3 linked regions of the Tunturibacter psychrotolerans genome follow. The protein of the gene in region 3 binds, or shares a complex with, the protein of the main gene of each other region. Links are inferred from orthologs where the notes say so. Each region holds a gene or a part of one and is shown on either strand. Other genes may lie near its edges.

The links.
Region 1: the proteins of RBB77_RS10765 (region 3) and RBB77_RS11535 are in contact, whole or in part, in a crystal structure (PDB 6I1P), measured with the Thermus thermophilus proteins. The link is inferred for Tunturibacter psychrotolerans from one-to-one orthologs. Residues at the interface, in WP_096411117.1 of Thermus thermophilus: Ala56, Arg57, Asn58, Asp59, Arg62, Phe63, Ala110, Ser113, Ser114, Gly115, Gly116, Met117, Asn119, Gln125, Asn126, Asp134, Val135, Tyr136, Val137, Pro138, Gly139, Cys140, Arg143, Glu145, Ala146, Ile148, Tyr149, Ala150, Met152, Gln153; in WP_096411123.1 of Thermus thermophilus: Val22, Thr23, Val24, Pro25, Tyr26, Pro27, Val31, Ala32, Leu33, Phe37, Pro64, Ala65, Asn94, Met95, Leu96, Arg97, Cys98, Ile99, Phe100, Phe119, Glu120, Met121, Ala122, Asp123, Tyr124, Glu125, Tyr126, Asp128, Leu129, Lys144.
Region 2: the proteins of RBB77_RS10765 (region 3) and nuoD are in contact, whole or in part, in a cryo-EM structure (PDB 6KHJ), measured with the Thermosynechococcus vestitus proteins. The link is inferred for Tunturibacter psychrotolerans from one-to-one orthologs. Residues at the interface, in WP_011056552.1 of Thermosynechococcus vestitus: Leu46, Met47, Tyr48, Thr50, Ala51, Cys52, Phe54, Ile55, Glu56, Ala58, Ala59, Ile61, Gly62, Ser63, Arg64, Phe65, Asn76, Pro78, Thr89, Thr91, Lys93, Met94, Ala97, Leu101, Met123, Phe124, Ser126, Asp127, Ser128, Tyr129; in WP_011057128.1 of Thermosynechococcus vestitus: Pro17, His18, His19, Pro20, Ser21, Met22, Val25, Arg27, Met29, Thr31, Ile38, Asp39, Cys40, Glu41, Pro42, Val43, Ile44, Gly45, Tyr46, Leu47, His48, Arg49, Gly50, Met51, Lys53, Ile54, Asn57, Arg58, Pro65, Tyr66.

What each region holds. Positions count from the first base shown.
Region 1 is NZ_CP132942.1:2,781,260-2,784,413, reverse strand. The notes cover bases 295-3,010. They hold RBB77_RS11535 (NuoI/complex I 23 kDa subunit family protein), read right to left. Parts: upstream 2,047-3,010; coding sequence 1,543-2,046; downstream 295-1,542. Other genes in these bases: RBB77_RS11525 (hypothetical protein), read right to left, coding at 2,645-3,010; RBB77_RS11530 (hypothetical protein), read left to right, coding at 2,086-2,637; RBB77_RS11540 (homocysteine S-methyltransferase family protein), read right to left, coding at 340-1,440; metH (methionine synthase), read right to left, coding at 295-343. Outside these bases: more of metH, read right to left, coding at 1-294; more of RBB77_RS11525, read right to left, coding at 3,011-3,154. UniProt on the Escherichia coli protein: NDH-1 shuttles electrons from NADH, via FMN and iron-sulfur (Fe-S) centers, to quinones in the respiratory chain. The immediate electron acceptor for the enzyme in this species is believed to be ubiquinone.
Region 2 is NZ_CP132942.1:3,956,116-3,959,553, reverse strand. What follows is about bases 295-3,294. They hold nuoD (NADH dehydrogenase (quinone) subunit D), read right to left. Parts: upstream 2,434-3,294; coding sequence 1,156-2,433; downstream 295-1,155. Other genes in these bases: RBB77_RS16505 (NADH-quinone oxidoreductase subunit A), read right to left, coding at 2,924-3,294; RBB77_RS16510 (NADH-quinone oxidoreductase subunit C), read right to left, coding at 2,433-2,924; RBB77_RS16520 (transcriptional regulator), read right to left, coding at 847-1,149; RBB77_RS16525 (NAD(P)H-dependent oxidoreductase subunit E), read right to left, coding at 345-854; nuoF (NADH-quinone oxidoreductase subunit NuoF), read right to left, coding at 295-344. Outside these bases: more of nuoF, read right to left, coding at 1-294; more of RBB77_RS16505, read right to left, coding at 3,295-3,331; RBB77_RS16500 (prepilin peptidase), read right to left, coding at 3,395-3,438.
Region 3 is NZ_CP132942.1:2,587,504-2,590,732, reverse strand. Bases 283-3,073 are described here. They hold RBB77_RS10765 (NADH-quinone oxidoreductase subunit B), read right to left. Parts: upstream 2,092-3,073; coding sequence 1,474-2,091; downstream 283-1,473. Other genes in these bases: glnD ([protein-PII] uridylyltransferase), read right to left, coding at 2,139-3,073; RBB77_RS10770 (OmpA family protein), read right to left, coding at 283-1,249. In the rest of the region: more of RBB77_RS10770, read right to left, coding at 1-282; more of glnD, read right to left, coding at 3,074-3,229. UniProt on the Escherichia coli protein: NDH-1 shuttles electrons from NADH, via FMN and iron-sulfur (Fe-S) centers, to quinones in the respiratory chain. The immediate electron acceptor for the enzyme in this species is ubiquinone.

The sequences.
Region 1 (3,154 bases), 190 kb from region 3 along the record:
TGAGCCCCGCCTCGATGACTTCCCACTTCGAGGAGTCCACCATGAAGGGAACCTTGGCGACTTCAGGCTCGCTTGCCAGCAACTGCAGATAGCGCGTCATGGCGACGGCGCCGTCGATCATGCCCTCGTCCATACATATATCGAGGACGTTCGCCCCATTTTCAACTTGTTGCCGAGCGATGCTGACGGCTTCCTCGTACTTGCCTTCCTTAACCAGCTTGGCAAACCGGGGCGAACCTGCCACATTGGTCCGCTCGCCAATCATGATGTAGACGCCGGGCTGCTGGGTAAAGGGTTGTGATCCGGAGAGACGGAGCGGCTTCGGCTCGGCGACCACGCTCATGCTGCTCTCCTATGGCGACTAAGCTGTCGGGGAGCCATGCCTTCGAGCGCCTTGGCAATGGCAGCGATATGCTCGGGCGTATTTCCGCAGCAACCGCCGGCGATGTTGATCATTCCACCGCGCGCGAAGTCGCCCAGATAACGAGCCATATCCTGAGGCCCCAGATCGAACCCAGTTTCCGAGAGAGGATTCGGCAGACCTGCGTTCGGATAACAGGAGATTGCTACGTCAGCCTTCTCTGAGAGCTCTTCCAGAAATGGATACATCAGATCCGGTCCAAGTGAGCAGTTGAGACCAACCGACAGTGGTTTCACGTGCTCGACTGCGTTCCAGAACGCTTCGGTTGTTTGTGCCGAGATCAGCGTCTCGCCGCCACGCCCTACCGCTGCCGATATCATTACCGGAAGTTCCTTGCCGTCTAGATCGAACACTTCACGAATGGCGACGAGCGCTGCCTTGGCGTTGAGCGAGTCAAAGATCGTCTCTACAAGAAGAAGATCGACGCCGCCCACGATGAGGCCACGCACCTGTTGCGCATAAGCGGCCTTGACCTGATCGAAGGTGACTACACGGAATCCTGCATCATCGGCATCGGGCGAGTTCGAGAGAGACACAGTTAGCGGACCGATGGCTCCCGCAACGAACCGCTGACGCGAAGTTGCGGTACCGACACGATCGGCCCACTCTCGGCACTGCAGGGCCGATTGCTCATTGATCTCCCACGCGAGGTTATTGAGCATTGGATCGTCAATGATCTTCTGGTAAAATTCGGGATCCTTCCGGCCACCGTGCTCCCGCGGATCGTCCACGAAGAATTCGCTCTGAGTGATGCTGGTCGCCCCAAATGTATTGGTCTCGATGATGTCTGCTCCCGCCTCCAGGAACCTGCGATGAATATCACAGATCATCTTGGGCTGAGTGAGGGAGAAGAGGTCGCCATTGTTCAACAGATCCTTGGTAGAGTCTTTGAATCGCTCCCCGCGAATGTCTGACTCCTTCATGCCATAGGTACGGATCGTCGTTCCCATCGCTCCGTCGATAATGGCAATTCGGCTCTCGATAATCTTTTCAAGAGGATGCTGATTGGCTCTGGTCATTGTCATTAGATGTCCTTGCTTCGTTGCGCGGTGCGCTGGCGCCTGTCGAAGTCGACCAAGTCCCTAAAGACTGGTCGCTGGTTCAAACTTAATCCTAATGGTTTAAGCGAGAATCTCGGCTTGATCCTTGTCCGAACGGACAACGTCCGGAAGCATCGGAGCAGGAATGAGGAGGTCTTCTTTGCGCATGACAAGGGTCGTGGCATTGAGGCTGGCGAGTTCGAAGCCGTGGCCATGCGTAATGGCGTCGGTGGGACAGGCTTCGACGCAGTAGCCGCAGAAGATGCATCGGTTGTAGTCGATGTTGTAGACCTTAGCGTAACGCTCCGCAGAGGAGATACGCACTTCTTCAGTGTTCTCCGCGGCTTCGATGTAGATGCAGTTCGAAGGGCAGGCGGCGGCGCAGAGGAAGCAGGCGACACACTTCTCAAGGCCGTTCTCGTCACGCTGCAACTGGTGCTTGCCGCGGAAGCGCTCCTCGAACTTCGCCCCGCGCATGGGGCCTTTGCCGTCAGGATAGTTCTCGACTTCGGTCGGCTGGAAGGCCTGCTTCAGCGTGATGCTCATTCCCTTGGCAATGGCTGCGGCGTCGCGGACGATAGACATGCCTTGAGTATACGACGGAGCCGCTATAGGCTGGAAGCCATGAAAAGAGCCTCCCTGATAACCCCGCTGCTGGTAAGCCTTTGCTTTGCAGGAGTGAGCGCCGCAGAGGCTCACGCTCAGACTATTCCGACCGGGGTGATGGCTGAGCATCAGCACGCTCCTACGCAGCCTTCAACGAGCCTGGTGCTGACCATCGATGGCAGCGCCACGACGCTGTCATTGGCTGAGTTGTCGGCGATGCCGCAAACGACAATAACCGTACACAACGAGCACACCAAGGTGGACGAAACGTACTCTGGTGTTTTGCTCGGGGCGTTGCTCGCAAAGTACGGACTGCCGGTAGATAAAACAACCCACCAGAAGATGCTGCGAAGCTATCTCGTGGCGGAGGGGACGGATAAGTACTGGGTGCTGTATTCAGTTACAGAGATTGAAGGATCAGAGCACAACGGCACTGTGATTGTTGCGACCAACATGGGAGGCAAACCGTTGGGGGAAGACGGGCAGTTCAAGCTCATCAATAGCGAAGACAAGAAGCCGCAGCGCTGGGTGCGGAATCTGAGGTCTATCAGCGTTAGAACCGCGGAATGACCTCGCTCTAGTGAGTTGCGGAGTGGATGACGGCCCATGTGGAGATGACACTGGCAGCGGTCGTCAAGCCGCCGTATCTTGCATATATCTGAGCGGCTGCGTCGCCGGCCTGTTTGATGCTGTTGGTGGGATTAGGGATCTGGGGATCGGACGCGTTGCGAATGGCATGCCAGGAGAGATTCGGAATGCCCTGTAGCGCGCTGGCGACCATAGCATCGCCCATATCGCAGGCCTGCCCGAGACCTTGTAGCTTGTAAAAGTTCGTGGAGTCATCGAATGCGAAGAAGTCGGTTGTGACAATTGCATCGCTCGCGGAGCTCCAGATCTTTGGAGTAGGTCTGGCATTCGGAATGCGCGAGGCATTTGGTTGAGTGAGTGACGGCGTAATGGCCGCGAGAGCGCCAGCAGGTAACTTTGACGGAGAGTAGACCGCTTCGTGCCAAGGCTCATTCTTGAACTGCGTACGGCAGTCGAATCGCACGGCGCCTGCAATGACAACGTCCCCCAACAGTACTTC
Region 2 (3,438 bases), 1.4 Mb from region 3 along the record:
ATCATCGTGCCTTCAATGACGGCGTGGGGATCATGCAAAAAGATGACGTGATCTTTGCAGGTGCCGGGCTCGGATTCGTCGCCATTGACCAGCACGTACTTCGGCTTCTCCGACTGTTTCGGGACGAAAGACCACTTCATGCCCGTCGGGAATCCAGCGCCGCCGCGGCCTCGCAGCCCGCTGGCCTTCATCTCGTTGATGATCCACTCCGGGCCCTTAGCGATGGCTTCCTGAACAGCCTTATAGCCATCGAGTTCAACATATTTGTCGATATCAGTGGCACCCAGGCCAAAGCGGCGGGAGACGATCTTTACTTCATCGGGATGCGAGACGAGTGTTGGCATTTACTTTACGTCCTTTCCCTGGCCGTCGCGATATATCTGGAAGAGGACATCAACCTTGTCGGTCGTGAGATTGTCATGGAAGTCGTAGTTGATCTGGATGGCGGGCGCCCAGGAACAGGCGCCAATGCACTCCACTTCTTCGAGAGAAAAGACGCCGTCTTGCGTCGTCTCTTTATGACCGATGCCGAGTTTATGTTTGCAGTGGTCAAGGATCTCGTAGCCGCCACGCAGCATGCAGGAGATATTGGTGCAGACTTGCACGTTGTATTTGCCTGCGGGTTTGGTGCGCAGCATGGAGTAGTACGAAAGCACGTTGCGAACGTCCAACTCAAGGATGCCGATACGCTCAGCGATTTCGGCGATGACTTCATCGGAGATATAGCCGACCTCGTCCTGCGCATAAAGCAGCATCGGGACGAGCGCCGAGCGCCTGAGCGGGTAGATGGTAACGAGTTTGTCGAAGCGGGCGGCCAGCTCCGGCGAAAAGATCGTATTGGCTATTTCACTCACTCTGCATCATCTCCCGCGCCAGCCGTTCGGCGGCAAGGTCCATCTCTTCGGCGACACCGTTCAGTTTAACCGTTCCATCTTCCTGCATGTTGAAGGTGGAACGACCACCGTCACTCATTTCCATCATCTCGTGCGTGAAACGAAGCCATCGGCTTGCCACACGAAGTGTAATCTCTTCAGCCCCAACTTCGACTACTGCGTGATGCGTGCTGTTCATTCCGTGGGCGGCGGCGTAGGAGCGAAGCAACGAAGCCCACGATGTCCAAAGTTCAGCTCTGAGGCGCGCTTCGAGCATCAGAGGTTAGCGGTCGATCTCGCCGAGAACGATATCGATCGATCCGATGACGGCTACAACGTCTGCAAGGAGACGGCCTTTGCACATGGTTTCAAGCGCCTGCAGCGTGGCGAATCCCGGGTTGCGCATATGGACGCGATAGGGCTTGGCGGTTCCGTCGGAGACGACATAGTAGTTCATCATCCCGTGTGGCGCTTCGACGGAGCTGGTTGCCTCACCAGCCGGAACTCCAAAGCCTTCGGTTACAATCTTGAAGTGATGGATGAGCGATTCCATCTGTGTCTTCATTTGTTCGCGATTGGGAAGAATGATCTTTGGCGCATCCGCGACGATGTGTCCTTCGGGGAGACCATCCAATGCCTGAAGGCAGATTTTGACCGACTCGCGGAACTCCTGCATGCGGACGATGTATCGCGCCCAGACGTCGCCAACATCGGAAACCGGCACGTTGAACTGGAACTTCTCGTAGCCGGAGTAAGGCATGTCGCGGCGGACGTCGAAGTCGACGCCGGAAGCGCGTAGAGGTGGTCCGGTCACGCCCAACGCAATCGCATCCGCAGCCGAAAGGTGGCCGACACCTTTGAGGCGATTTACCCAAATGGGATTCGTCTGCAGGAGGCCTTCGTACTCCTCAACGTGTGCGGGGAAGTTTTTAAGGAAGGTGCGAATCCTGTCGTAGATATCGCGCGGTGGCTCGACGCTAAGGCCCCCGACGCGGACATAGCTAGTCATCATGCGCTGGCCGGCAACTGCTTCGAAGATGCGCAGCAAATCTTCGCGTTCACGGAAGCAATAGAGGAATACGGTGAGCGCGCCGATGTCCATGGCGTGTGTGCCGAGCCAGACCAGATGCGACTGGATGCGGGTCAGTTCGTTGAAGAGGACGCGAAGATAGATGGCGCGCTCGGGAATCTCAAGGCCCAGCAACTTCTCCACTGCGAGGCAGTAGGCGAGATTGTTGGTCATGGGACAGAGATAGTCGATGCGGTCGGTCATGGGGACGACCTGCTGATAAAACTTCGCCTCGCAGGTCTTCTCGATGCCGGTGTGGAGATATCCGATGTCAGGGGCCATCCCGACGATGGTCTCGCCATCGACTTCGATCACCAGTCGGAGAACTCCATGGGTCGAAGGATGTTGCGGACCCATGTTGATGATCATGGTCTGGTCGCTGGGAGGAGGGTTCTGGCGATTCCGCGCGGAGTTGGCGATTAACTCGTCAATGCCCGGATTAACAGAATCAACTGGCGTCACTCCGGTGAGTTCTTCAACAGGGGGAGTCATTAGCGGTAGCCCTCCACGGGGTAGTCCTTACGTAAGGGATGCCCTTTCCAGTCTTCCGGCATCATGATTCGACGAAGGTTGGGATGGCCACTGAAGTGAACTCCGAAGAGGTCGAAGACTTCGCGCTCGTAGAAGTTAGCGGAGGGCCATACTGAAGTAATACTGTCGAGCGAGGGGGCGTCTCCGTCAAGTCGAACGACGAGGCGAACGCGCTGCTTCAACTTATGCGACAGAATGCTGTAAGAGATCTGAAAGCGCGGATCGGAGGGATACCAATCGACGGCGGTGACATCCTCAAAGAAGTTGTAACCAGCTTGCTGAACCGCTTTAGCGGCAGCGATGATATTCTCGCCAGCTACTGTGATGGTGAGTTCGGCTCGATCGAACTTGGCATCGGTTGCGAGATTGGCGAGAGCTTTAACCGCGGCGTTGTCGGGATGCGCATCGAAGACGGCCTGTTTGCCTTTAATGGCTGAAGCGGGATCGTACATTAGAGGTCCCCTTTATCGTTCGCCCAGTCCAGGATGCCTTTTTTCCAGACGTAGAACAGACCGACAGCAACGAAACCGAGGTAAACAAGCATCTCGTAGAAGCCGAACATGCGTGAGCCGGTGATAGCGGGCAACCGGCGGAAGATCACCGCCCAGGGAAGCATGAAGACAGCCTCGACGTCGAAGAGGATGAACAGCATCGCGACCATGTAGAAGCGCACCGTGAAGCGGCCGCGAGCGTCGCCCACCGGATCCATGCCGCACTCATAGGCTCCAGCCTTGGTGCGTGAATTTTTGTGTTTTCCGATGACAAAAGAGGCGCCCACCATGCCTACAGCGAGTCCGAGAGCGACCAGGACCTGAAGCACGAGTGGAAGGTAGTTCCAAATGTAGGGGTAACTGTACATGGCCATCTTCGACTCTAAGATTGCGGCTGGCAAGTGTCAAGCGATTGTCAGGGTTGTGTGCGGCTATCGAAGTAATGCTATGTACATATCGATCAGGCTATTACCGA
Region 3 (3,229 bases):
TGATCGAGCAGAGTTGGCTGGTTGTCGGTGCTGGCGGCGGCGGCGGTGCATTCACCGTAACCGTCGTCGTGCACGAAGCACTCTGGCCCTTGTCATCAACCACATTTGCAGTCACCGTTATCGTTCCTGGCGCTGCGCCTGTCGTGGTCAACGTGGCGGTCGAGGTGTTTCCAGTGACCGAGCCGGCCGTCGCGCTGTAGCTATAAGTCAGAGGACGATTCTGCGGGCTCACACCAGTTGCGGTGATGGTCGAAGAATCTCCAGGAGCAACCGTGGAGGGGTTCGCCGAGCAGCTTACCGTCGGAGGATCAAACTGCTTCACGGTGTAGCTGGCCGAGCAGTCTGCCATCTCGCCAGGCTTCGCACCTTCCGTGACGTGGCCCTTTACCGTGTAGGTGCCGGGATTCGCCGACTTCGTGTCGATGTTGGCTGTCGTCGATGTTCCCGAGATCGTGCCACCATCAGCTGTCCAGGAGTAGGTCGCCGTCTTCTTCGGGTTCAGGTTCAACGGTGTTCCTGTGACCGTAATCGGATCCCCGGGGTAGACCGTGGCAGGAGAGACTGCGCAGGAGTAGGTCACCGGCGGAGGCGGAATGATATGACCGAAGTGAGCCACAATGCCTGTGCTCAACTCAGCTCCGCCCAGGTTCGTTCGTCCACCGATCGCTCCACCAGTCGGAGGGAATACTGGTGGGCCGTAATCCGCATGAACGTAGCGATAGTCTGCCTGGAACAACCGCAGAGAAAACTTATTGTCGAAGAATGGCAGATCATAGTCCATACCGCCGCCGACCGTCAGGGTTGGTCCCCACTGATAGGGGTTGTGATACCCACCCGTTTCAGAGTTGGGTCCGCCCAACCGAGCGCCGCCCGCATGGGCGTGCGCAAACAGCGTGAAGTTCTGCAGCGGTGCACGGAAGATTGGTCCCGCGGACGCCGCGTACAAGCCATCATTATTCCCGTCAGGATGGGCCGCGAACATGATCTCGCCGCCAACCCACTTGTTAAAGTAGTACGCGCCGCTGCCGATCGCACCTATATCGATTGACGAATAGTTGATGTCTTGCGGCTTTACCGAGCCGTGAGCGCCGAAGTACGAATAGCCAAGAAATACATCGACGCGTGAAGGGTTCGGCCCCACCGGGGCGGCTGTGCTGGAAGTCTGCGCGCTGAGACTGGCAGCTCCGAGGCCGACTGCACATGCAGCCAGTACAAACCGGCGTGTACTACGAAACGGGCGATAAACCATACGAGTTCCTCCACTCAAGTCTTACGTTCTACGAGCCTTCACGTCATCTACAGGGATCGTTTTGTTGGTTCGATTCCTTACAGCTTACTTCAGTTGCTAATGCATCCGGGAAAAAAAATACTCTTTGGTGACACTATTTTCAATAGGTTACCAGCGAGAAAAGCAAAACGCCCTTAAGGCGGGCAAGAGGAACCCATCCAGTAAACCGCACTTTTCTTGGTGCGTTAACTCAAATTCAGGGTTTTTCGCATACTGCCGCGCTCTTGCTGGATCTTTTCCTGCAAAAGAGTGATCGCGTAGAGCAACTGCTCCGGGCGAGGCGGGCACCCCGGAACGTACACATCGACCGGAATGACCTGGTTGACCCCCTGAAGCAGGGCATAGTTGTTGAAAACCCCGCCCGAGGTCGCACAGGCACCCATCGAAATCACCCACTTCGGCTCCGGCATCTGCTCATACAGCCGGCGGATCACAGGCGCCATCTTCTGCGAAACCCGCCCGGCAATAATCATCAGATCGCTCTGCCGAGGCGACGGCCGAAAGACCTCCGCCCCAAACCTCGCAATGTCGTACCGCGACCCCCCCATCGACATCATCTCGATCGCGCAGCATGCCAAACCAAAGGTCATCGGCCAGATAGAGTTCTTTCGCACCCAGTTGATCGCAGCGTCCATCGAAGCCAACACGATGCCCTCTGGCTGCTGTTCCCCCCAGCTCACCTCGGTCACCTTCTCATGGTTTTTGGCGGAGCTGTCGAGGGTCCCAAAGATATAACGATCGTTCCTCTGCGGAGTCCCTGTCGGACGGCCGTTGCTCGTGTTTTCGCTGCTAGGTGTGCTCATACCGTTAATATAAAACTCCTCACAGCAGTCCGCGCAGCTTATTTCATCTAGCGCGCGTTATCCTCTATCGCCCGCAACATGGCTTCGAGCAACTGCTTCTCCTCGCCTCTATCCAGTTTTGCGCCATTTCGCGTCAGGTAAAAGACGTCGATCGCCGTCTCACCCTCCGTATCCACCAGAGCCACCTCAATATTGCAGCCCTGCGCCGCCAGCGTCAGGCTCAAAGCACGCAGCAACCCCGTCGTGTCCTGCGCCACCACCTCCAGCAGCGTACTGTGCGACGAAGCCTCGTCGTCGAACTCCACCCGCGTCTCCACCACCACGAGTGGCGCCTTCCGCCTACCTCTCCGTCTTCCGCTCAGCAGCTTCTCCACCGACACCGCCCCGGTCATCACATCATGCACGCTCTTCACAAACGCCTCATGTTCTGAAGCGTTCATCTCCAGCGTCCGAAAGCTGTCCGTGAACCGGAACGTGTCCACCACAACGCCCTGCCGGTTCGAGAATGCATCCGCGGTAACGATGTTCATCCCCCACGCCGCCAGCACCCCCGCCATGGTTGCAAACAGCTGCGGCCTGTCCCGCGTCACCAGCGTCAACTCGCTCACCGCAGGCGCATAACGAAAATCCAGCTGCACCGGATCGCTCGCAAATCCCATCGCCATCTTGAAGTGCGTTCGCACCTGCTCAGGAGTTCTGGTCAACACATAGCGTTCAGGAAAACCCTCCAGATACTCCAGAACCGCGGCCTTCTGCCCTGGCAGCAGCGCCACCACCCGATGCACCAGCTCGCGCTCCTCCTGGGCTCCCAACCGCTCATCATCCACGCTCCGGTCCAGATAATTCGCCGTCGCGATATAGAGCCGCCAGAGATTTTCCGCCTTCCACGGAGTCAGCGCATCCGGATGAACCGCATTGATATCCGCATACGTAAACAACGTCAGCATCCGCAGAGCCTCAGGCGTCTGCATCTTCCCCGCGAACGCGCTCACCGTCTCCTCGTCAAAGATATCTCTCCGCAGCGCAGCAGACATCTCCAGGTGATTCGCGATCAGATTCACCACCAGCCCGCTCTCATAGGTATCCAACTCCAGCCGCTCCAGAACACTCTCGGCCATCCGCGCGCTCTCCCGCGTAT